DNA from 4 places in the Quadrisphaera sp. KR29 genome. Region 1 is predicted to be linked to each of the others. Evidence: riboswitches for the same ligand, from Rfam matches in the RefSeq annotation. Region 1 holds a riboswitch; each other region holds the start of a gene.

Evidence for each region. A riboswitch is a leader RNA that binds a small molecule or an ion and turns the genes downstream of it on or off. The one in region 1 is predicted to bind S-adenosylmethionine.
Region 2: another riboswitch for S-adenosylmethionine. It lies ahead of ACUN9U_RS12000 (O-acetylhomoserine aminocarboxypropyltransferase/cysteine synthase family protein); the one in region 1 lies ahead of ACUN9U_RS15245 (MetQ/NlpA family ABC transporter substrate-binding protein).
Region 3: another riboswitch for S-adenosylmethionine. It lies ahead of ACUN9U_RS08405 (putative leader peptide); the one in region 1 lies ahead of ACUN9U_RS15245 (MetQ/NlpA family ABC transporter substrate-binding protein).
Region 4: another riboswitch for S-adenosylmethionine. It lies ahead of ACUN9U_RS08885 (bifunctional o-acetylhomoserine/o-acetylserine sulfhydrylase); the one in region 1 lies ahead of ACUN9U_RS15245 (MetQ/NlpA family ABC transporter substrate-binding protein).

Annotation. Positions count from the first base shown of each region.
Region 1 is NZ_JBQXXG010000018.1:58,203-60,389, reverse strand. Features, by position in the region: gene ACUN9U_RS15250 (methyl-accepting chemotaxis protein) at 1-951, shown strand, start outside; SAM riboswitch class IV at 1,111-1,220, shown strand; gene ACUN9U_RS15245 (MetQ/NlpA family ABC transporter substrate-binding protein) at 1,350-2,187, shown strand, end outside.
Region 2 is NZ_JBQXXG010000012.1:11,174-13,360, reverse strand. Features, by position in the region: gene ACUN9U_RS12000 (O-acetylhomoserine aminocarboxypropyltransferase/cysteine synthase family protein) at 1-1,323, opposite strand, end outside; SAM riboswitch class I at 1,520-1,618, opposite strand; gene ACUN9U_RS11995 (OsmC family protein) at 1,673-2,137, opposite strand.
Region 3 is NZ_JBQXXG010000007.1:76,677-78,863, forward strand. Features, by position in the region: gene ACUN9U_RS08395 (beta-class carbonic anhydrase) at 1-297, opposite strand, end outside; gene ACUN9U_RS08400 (OsmC family protein) at 456-923, opposite strand; SAM riboswitch class IV at 1,078-1,187, shown strand; gene ACUN9U_RS08405 (putative leader peptide) at 1,230-1,334, shown strand; gene ACUN9U_RS08410 (MetQ/NlpA family ABC transporter substrate-binding protein) at 1,760-2,187, shown strand, end outside.
Region 4 is NZ_JBQXXG010000007.1:190,995-193,181, forward strand. Features, by position in the region: gene ACUN9U_RS08885 (bifunctional o-acetylhomoserine/o-acetylserine sulfhydrylase) at 1-994, opposite strand, end outside; SAM riboswitch class IV at 1,052-1,167, opposite strand; gene ACUN9U_RS08890 (DUF4192 family protein) at 1,245-2,187, opposite strand, start outside.

The DNA.
Region 1 (2,187 bases):
GTCAACACGGCCACGACCCGCGAGCAGGTGCTCAGCTCGGCGCTGGACTCCGTGCGCTCGGCTTTCGGGTGGGCCTACGGCTCCTACTGGGCCATGGCCGAGGACGAGCCCGTGCTGCGCTTCGTCCAGGAGTCCGGGTCGGCCGGCGAGGAGTTCCGCAGGGTCACGCTGGCGGCCTCCTTCGCCGAGGGCGTGGGCCTGTCGGGCCGGGCCTGGCGGGCGCGCGACCTGGTGGCGGTGGAGGACCTCGGGGAGCTCAAGGACTGCGTGCGGGCGCCCGCCGCCCAGCGCGCCGGGGTCCGCTCCGGCGTCTGCTTCCCCGTCATCACCGCAGGCAGCGTCGTCGGCACCATGGACTTCTTCACCACCACGACGACGACGCTGTCCGCCTCCCGCGAGGCGGCGCTGCGCCAGGTCGCCGACATCGTCTCGCTGCGCCTGGAGTCCCTCCAGCGCTCCGAGGACGACGCCGCCGCCGCCAGCGCCCTGTTCGACACCGTCTCGCGCCTGCGGTCGGCCTCCGAGGACGCCGCCCGGGTGGGGCAGGCGGGCGCGGCGCAGGCCCAGGCCGTGGAGGCCGAGGTCGCCGCGCTGAGCGCCGCGTCCGCGGCCATCGGCGACATCATCAAGGTGATCTCCTCCATCGCCGCCCAGACCAACCTCCTGGCGCTCAACGCCACCATCGAGGCCGCCCGCGCCGGGGAGGCCGGCCGCGGCTTCGCCGTGGTGGCGGGCGAGGTCAAGGAGCTGGCGCGCGCCACCGCCGAGGCCACCGAGCAGGTGGCCCAGCGGATCGCCGACATCCAGCGCTCCTCGGAGTCCGTCGCGGAGGGCATCACCACCGCCGCGGCCACCATCGGCCAGCTCGACGCCGTCCAGGCGCGCACCTCCGACGTGCTGGCCGAGCAGGCCTCCATGGCCGGCGCCTTCCAGGCTGGTCAGCGCCGCTGAGACCCGGGGCACCCGCACCCGGCTCCCCCCACCGCCCGCCCCTGGCTCTCTCCCACCGCCCGCCACGCCGCCCGTCCCGCCGTCGCGGGGCGGGCGGTCCGCGTGCGCCGCGCACCCCGGTTTGACGCCCGCCGGACGGCGTCCGTACCGTCTGGACCAGGTCACGAGCGACAGCGCGAAGCCCTGGCTGGCTGTCCGGCAACCCTCCTCCGCGGCGGGGTGCTCCAGGTGACGACCCGGCCGTGCGACCAGCACGGCAAGAGCGGACCCGCCCGAGGAGACGTCGTGAGGACACCACCGCCTGCGCCGCGCGCACGGCGCTGTCCCCGCTGACCCCCTCCCCGGCCCCCCGCCGCGCCCGCGCACGGCACCACGTCCCACGCACCCCAGGGAGAGCCATGTCCAGCCCCGCCCCCAGCAGCAGCGGCCCCGCCCTGCCCGACAAGCCGAAGCGGAAGGCGCCGGTCGCGGCGATCGCTGCGGCCGCCGTCGTCCTGCTCCTCCTCGTGGGCGGGGGTGTCTGGCTCGCGAACCGCGGCGGCGACGACGCGCCCGCCGCGGCTGCTGGTGGCGGCGCCAGCTCGACGGGGGAGTACCGCAGCAGCGTGAAGATCGGCGTCTCCGACAGCGCCCTGCCGTACTGGGAGACCTACACGGAGCTGGCGGAGAGCGAGCTGGGGGTCGACGTCGAGCTGGTGAACTTCTCCGACTACAGCCTGCCGAACCCGGCGCTGAGCCAGAGCCAGGTCGACCTCAACCAGTTCCAGCACATCCAGTACCTGGCCAACTACAACGTCACCTCCGGTGACGACATCGAGCCCGTCGGTGCGACCGCCGTGTACCCCCTGCCGCTGTACTCGACCACGGTGAGCGACGTCGCGGCGCTGCCGCAGGGCGCCGTCGTCGCCGTCCCGGACGACGCCATCAACGAGGCACGCGCCCTGCTGCTCCTGCAGTCGGCCGGCCTGGTGCAGCTGGACGGCGGCGGGACCGCCTTCTCCTCGGTCGACGACATCACGAGCGCGAAGGTCGAGGTCACGCCGATCTCCGCCGACCAGACCGCCCGCGCCCTCCAGAGCGGCTCCGCGGCAGCCGCCGTCGTCAACAACAACTACGCGACCGCCGCCGGCCTGACCGCCGACCAGGTGATCGTCGCCGACGACCCGGCCGCACCGGCCGCCGCGCCCTACGTCAACATCTTCGCCGCGCGCGCCGCCGACGTGCAGGACCCCACCT
Region 2 (2,187 bases), on a different contig from region 1:
GCCCACCGACAGGCGCACGGTGCCGGGGTGCACGCCGGCGCGCTCGCGCTGGGCCGGCGTGCGGTGGGCGTGGGTGGTGGAGGCCGGGTGCACCACCAGGGAGCGCACGTCGCCCAGGTGGGTCATGTGGCTGAACAGCTGCAGCGACTCGATGAAGCGCCGGGCCGCCGGCGCTCCCCCGCGCAGCGTCACCGCCAGCACCGACCCCGAGCCGCGGGGCAGGTAGCGGCGGGCGCGCAGGTGCGAGGGGCTGGAGGCCAGGCTGGCGTGGTCGACCCCGGCGACGGCCGGGTGGCGCTCCAGCCAGCTGGCCAGCAGCGCGGCGCTCCGGCAGTGCTGCGCCACCCGCAGCGACAGCGTCTCCACCCCCTGCTGCACGAGGAAGGCGTTGAAGGGGGACAGGACGGGGCCGAAGCGCGCCGCGACCGCGTGGCGCGCGTGCTCGGCGTAGGCGCGCTCCCCGTGCAGGTCCAGCCAGCTGCGCCCGCCGAGCACCGCGCTGGGCTCGGCCAGCTGCGGGAACAGGAGGTCCCCGCCGGGGGCGCGCCCCTGCCACGGGAAGCCGGTGCCGACGACGACGACCCCGCCGAGCGCCGTGCCGTGGCCGGAGAGGAACTTGCTGGCCGAGTGCACCACCACGTCGGCGCCGTGCTCGAGGGGGCGCAGGAGGTAGGGGGTGGCCAGGGTGTTGTCCACGACGAGCGGCACGCCGTGGGCGTGGGCGACCCCGGACACCGCGGCGACGTCGAGCACCTCGTTGCGGGGGTTGGACAGCGACTCCGCGAACAGCACCCGCGTGGTCGGGCGCAGCAGGCGGCGCCAGGCGGCCGGGTCGGCGTGGTCGTGCACGAAGTCGACCTCGATGCCGAACCGGGCGAAGTTCTCCTCGAACAGGCCGCGCGAGCCCTCGTAGAGGTGGTCGGAGGCCAGCAGGTGGTCACCGGCCTGCAGCAGGCCCAGCAGCGCCGTGGTGATGGCGGCCTGGCCGGACCCCACCACGAGGGCCTCGGTCCCGCCCTCCAGCGCCGCGAGGCGCCGCTCGAGGGCGGCGGTCGTGGGGTTGGCGACCCGGGAGTAGACGAAGCCGTCCTCCTCGCCCGAGAAGCGAGCGGCAGCGGAGGCGGAGTCCTCGAAGCGGAAGCCGGCGGAGACGTGGATCGGCGCCACGCGGTCCCCGTGACCGCCGGGCACCCCGGCGTCACCGGCGTGCACCTGCTGCGTGGTGAAGCCGTAGGGGCGGGGGCGCACCACCGGCGGGGCCACCGCGGGCTGGACGGGACGGACGGGCTGGGGCAGGGACGGGAGGGCGGTCTGGGCGGACATGGGGGACCTCTCGGGCGCGCCGCTGCTGGCGGCGCCGCGGCCGGCCCGTCGTCGGGCGGCGCGGGGGGCGGTGGGGGCTGGCGGGGCGCTGGTCAGCGCCGACAGCCGCCACCAGCGGTGGGGGCGAGGTCGATGTGCAGGCGCCGCGTGAGGACGCCGGGGAGAGCGGGGGCGGGTCGGGACGTGCGCACGGTGTCCTCCATCGGCCGTGGCGGGAGCACCTGACGCCGTCCGGGGACTGCGCTGGTTGCTGCGGCGTCGACGAGCCACGTCTCTCGGCCGCTCTGGATGGTCGCGACGACGGTAGGGGCGGCGCGCCCCGACCGTCAACAGGGCGCGCCGACGGCCCTCAGCCGAGCGGGGCGCGGTGCCAGGAGCTGCTGTAGGCCAGCCCGCTGCGCTGGAACATCTGCGTCACCGGGCAGCGGCGCTCGGTCTCCGCCTGGAAGGTCTCGAAGACCTCCTCGGAGGCGTCGGTCTGCACCGTCACCTGGACGGTGACGCGCTCGAAGTTGGCGTTGCCCTCGGCCCCGCCGGCGATGACGGAGGGGTCCAGGTCGCCCTGGATGCGGAAGGACCAGGTGCCCACGGCGATGCCCAGGCCGGAGGCGACCAGGCTGCCGGTGACCTGGTTGCAGCTGGTCAGGGCTCCCAGCAGGTAGCTCAGGGGGCTGGGGGCGGCGTCCTGCCCGCCGAAGGAGGGGTAGGTGTCGGCGGTGAAGACGTGCTCGTGCTCACCGGCGACCACCAGGCGCTGGGCCACACCGGTGCCCTCGGCGTCGAGGACGAAGGGCACGGTCTGCTTGACGGGCATGGCGAGAGGATACCTGTCGCGCACGACGGGTCAAGGACGACCGACCGCTC
Region 3 (2,187 bases), on a different contig from region 1:
GTCGGTGAAGGTGAGCATCCCGCAGTCGGTGTGGTGGATGAGGATGATCTCGGTGGTGCCCAGCAGCCGCTGGCTGATCGCCAGGGACCGCAGCTCGTCGTCGGTGACGACGCCGCCGGCGTTGCGGATGACGTGGGCGTCCCCGAGCTCCAGGCCCAGCAGGGCCTGGGGGTCCAGGCGGGCGTCCATGCACGCCAGCACGGCGACGTGCTGGGCGGGAGGCAGGGGCAGGGAGCCCTCGGTGAAGCGGTCGGCGTAGGCGCGGGCGTTCTGCAGCAGCTGGTCGGTGGTGGACACGGGAAGACCTCCGGCATCGCAGGGGTGGGGGGGTGGGTGCGGCGCTGCCGCCCCGGCGCCGTCGTCGTCAGCGATCCAGGCGCCGGGTCAACGACAGCGCTGCGACGCGGTGCGCAGGAGGTCGACGTGCGAGCGCCTGGACATCCGCACCGGGTCGCTCACCGCGCGAGCGGGGTCTTGACCCACTCGCTGGTGTAGTCGAGCCCGCTGCGCTTGAACATCTGCGTCACCGGGCAGCGGCGCTCGGTCTCCGCCTGGAAGGTCTCGAAGACCTCCTCGGAGGCGTCGGTCTGCACCTCCACCCTCACCGAGACGCGCTCGAAGTTGGCGTTGCCCTCGGCCCCGCCGGCGATGACGGAGGGGTCCAGGTCGCCCTGGATGCGGAAGGACCAGGTGCCCACGGCGATGCCCAGGCCGGAGGCGACCAGGCTGCCGGTGACCTGGTTGCAGCTGGTCAGGGCTCCCAGCAGGTAGCTCAGGGGGCTGGGGGCGGCGTCCTGCCCGCCGAAGGAGGGGTAGGTGTCGGCGGTGAAGACGTGCTCGTGCTCACCGGCGACCACCAGGCGCTGGGCCACGCCGGTGCCCTCGGCGTCGAGGACGAAGGGCACGGTCTGCTTGACGGGCATGGCGCGGACAGTACGTGTCGCGGGCGACCATCCGTCAGACCCCGTCGCGGATCCAGGCCGACCTCCGCCGCGAGCGCACGGCTCCCCTCCCCCGGGTCGGCTCGCGCGGGAGCCGTCTTGACGCAGGCGACGGGGACCTCCTAGGTTCCTCCCAGGTCAAGAGTTGCAGCGGAAAGCCCTGGCTCGCTGCACGGCAACCCTCCTCCGCGGTGGGGTGCCCCAGGTGACGACCCGGCTGGGCGGAGCGTCCAGCAAGCGCGGCTCTGCGGAGCCTTGAGCTGAAGGACCGACGTGCACCTCTCGCCGGTGATCGCTTGCCAGAGCCAGACAGCTTCACGACGTCGCCACGTCGACCTGCGCCGCACCGCGAGCGCGACCTGTTGCACGTGGCTGCACCGTCCTGCGTCCTGAGCGACGACCCCCCGTCCTGAGCGAGGACAGCTCCCCGCCGGTCCGTCCGGCTGGGTGCCCCGTCCCAGCCCCGGAGCTCGTCGCCCGACCCTGGTCGCGTCCGGTCGCTGCCGCTGCCTGAGCAGGTGCGCCCGCTCGACCGGCGGCGAGCCGGCCGTGCCCGGGGCACGGCGGCCGGCCGACCAGCAGGCACCAGCGTGCAACGGCCACGTCCTCCCGCGCGCTGACGGGCTCGCACCCACCACGCGCTGACAGGGCGCCGCTGCGCCCGGACCCGCTGGAAGCGGTCCGAGCGGCGACCCCTCACGCCCACTCCCCCGGGGACGGTCCGCCCGACGGACGTCGGCGGCCCCGCCTCCGGAGACCCCACACCCCACACCGCACACCCGCGTCGCGCTGACGCGCCCCCGCACCGGAGGACACCCATGTCTGCGAACAGCACCCCCACGCCCCAGCCCGAGCACTCCGACCAGCAGCCGAGCGACCTGCGGGCCGCCGTCGCCGCCCGCGGCAAGCGGCGCCGCAACGGCGTCATCGCGGCGGTGGTCGGGGCCCTGGCCGTGGCCGGCGTCGCCACCGGCGTCGCCGTCGCCAGCACCTCGGGAGGCTCGGCCGAGGCCGCCGGCGCCGCAGCCGGCGGAGACGCCCCCGCGGAGCGCTACAGCCTCGACCTCGCCGTGGCCGAGGACACCCAGTTCCAGGACGCGATCAAGGAGGTCGCCGCCGAGAAGGGCCTCGACCTCACCTGGACCAACGTCGACGACTGGGTGCTGCCGAACACCGAGCTGGTGGCGGGGACTGTCGACGGCAACGCGTTCCAGCACGTGCTGTACCTGTCGGCCTTCAACCGCGA
Region 4 (2,187 bases), on a different contig from region 1:
AGGGCAGGCCGGCGTAGGAGACCGAGAGCACCTCCGGGCGCTCCTCGAGCCAGTGCGCCACGCGGGTGGCGTTGGCCACGTGCCGCTCCATGCGCAGGCTGAGGGTCTCCAGGCCCTGGGCGATGAGGAAGCTGTTGAAGGGGGCCAGCGACGCGCCGAGGTCGCGCAGCAGCTGCACACGCGCCTTGAGGACGTAGGACAGGTTGGCCCCCAGGGGGCTGCCGACCCCGAGGTCGCGGGCGTAGACGAGGCCGTTGTAGCTGTCGTCGGGGGTGGTGAAGCCGGGGAACCGCTCGCCCTGGCCGTAGTCGAAGCGCCCGCCGTCGACGATGACGCCGGCGATGGCCGTGCCGTGGCCGCCGAGGTACTTCGTCGCCGAGTGCACCACGACGTCGGCGCCGTGCTCGAGCGGGCGCAGCAGGTACGGGGTGGCCACGGTGTTGTCGACGACGAGCGGCACGCCCACCTCGTGCGCGACGCCGGAGACGCCCGCGATGTCGAGCACGTGCGAGCGGGGGTTGGAGACCGTCTCCGCGAAGAACGCCTTCGTCCGCGGCGTGGCCGCGGCCCGCCAGGCCTCCAGGTCGTCGGGGTCCTCCACGAAGGTCACCTGGACGCCCAGCTTGGGCAGGCTCCGCTTCAGGAGGTTGTAGGTGCCGCCGTACAGGGCCGCGCTGGCCACCACGTGGTCGCCGGCCTCGGCGACGTTGAGCAGCGCGAGGGTCTCGGCGGCCTGCCCCGAGGAGACCGCCAGCGCGCCCACGCCGCCCTCGAGGGCGTTGACGCGCTGCTCGACCACGTCGGTGGTCGGGTTCATGATCCGGGTGTAGATGTTGCCGAACTTCTTCAGGGCGAACAGGTCCGCGGCGTCCGCGGCGTCGTCGAAGACGTACGACGTGGTGGAGTAGATCGGCAGCGCCCGCGCGCCGGTGGCGCTGTCGGCCGTCTGGCCGGCGTGGATCTGCTTCGTCTCGAAGGACCAGCCGTCGTTCACAGGAGTCTCCCCGACCTCAGGGCCAGGGCGCGGCGGCCCAGCGGTCCGCCGGGCCGTGGCCCGCGCTTGCCGCAGCCCCGGACGGGGAGCGACCGGGTCATCACCCGGGGCACCCCACCGCGGGCGGGGGTTGCCGGCCAGCGAGCCGGGGCTTCGCGCTGGCGCTCATGACCTGCTCGGAGGATAGGCAGGCCCGCAGCGGGCCTCCACCTCGTCTCAGCATGTGGACGCCTCTGGGTGCCCCGGCAGCTCACCACCGCCCGTCCGGCCCTCCTGCCGGCCCCAGCGCCGGCTCCCGGCCCGGTGGGGGCAGGCCCACGCTGACCGCCTGCAGCACCAGCGCGGACAGGGAGTGGGCGGGGTCCAGCTCGAGCGCCGCCTGCGCCCACACGCCCGCCGCCGGTGACGCCCCGGTGCACCAGGCCACGTAGGCGGCGCAGCCGGTCGCCGCGGCCCGCCAGCGCGCCGGAGCCCGGCGGGCCAGCTGCTGGAGCACCGCGAGCGCGGCGCCGGGGTCCGCCGCGGGCGCCAGCGCACCGGCGAGCTCGGGCAGCGCCTGCGGGACGGCCACCGCGAGCAGCTGGTCGCGCAGCGGCAGCCGGCGCAGCGCGGCCAGCAGCACCGCGACCTCCGCGGGGGCCAGCCGCAGGCCCGCGCCGTCGCGGCGGGACTGCGCGGTGAGCAGGTCGCGCCAGTCGCGCAGCACGTCGCGCTCGGCAGGTGGCCTGCGGCGGGCGCGGGAGGCCAGGGCGGCGCCGACGGCGGCCACGTCCGCGGCGCTGCCCGGGCCGCCCTGACCGCCCGAGCCGCCCGAGCCGCCGGCGCCTGCGCCGGCTGCGGGCGGGACGGCGGCCACCGAGCGGCGCAGCCCCAGCTCCCAGCTCTCGCGGTCAGCGGGGAGGACCCTGCCCGCCAGCACCATCTCCGCCGCCACCTGCGTGGCCTCCCTGCCCTGCAGGGACCGTCCCGAGGCGGGGCAGCAGGACCGGTCGCAGGCGTAGGAGTACAGCCGTCCCCGGTGCACCAGCCACGGCTCCGGCTCGACGCCGGCGGCGGCCAGCGCGGCGCACACCAGCTCGGCGCGCGCGGACCCCGGCAGCCGCAGCAGGCCGGCCAGCGGGGCGGGCGCGCCGCGGTCCTCGCGGGCCCGGCGCGGGGCGGGCACCACCGCCCGGCCGCGGCGGGGCGGGCGC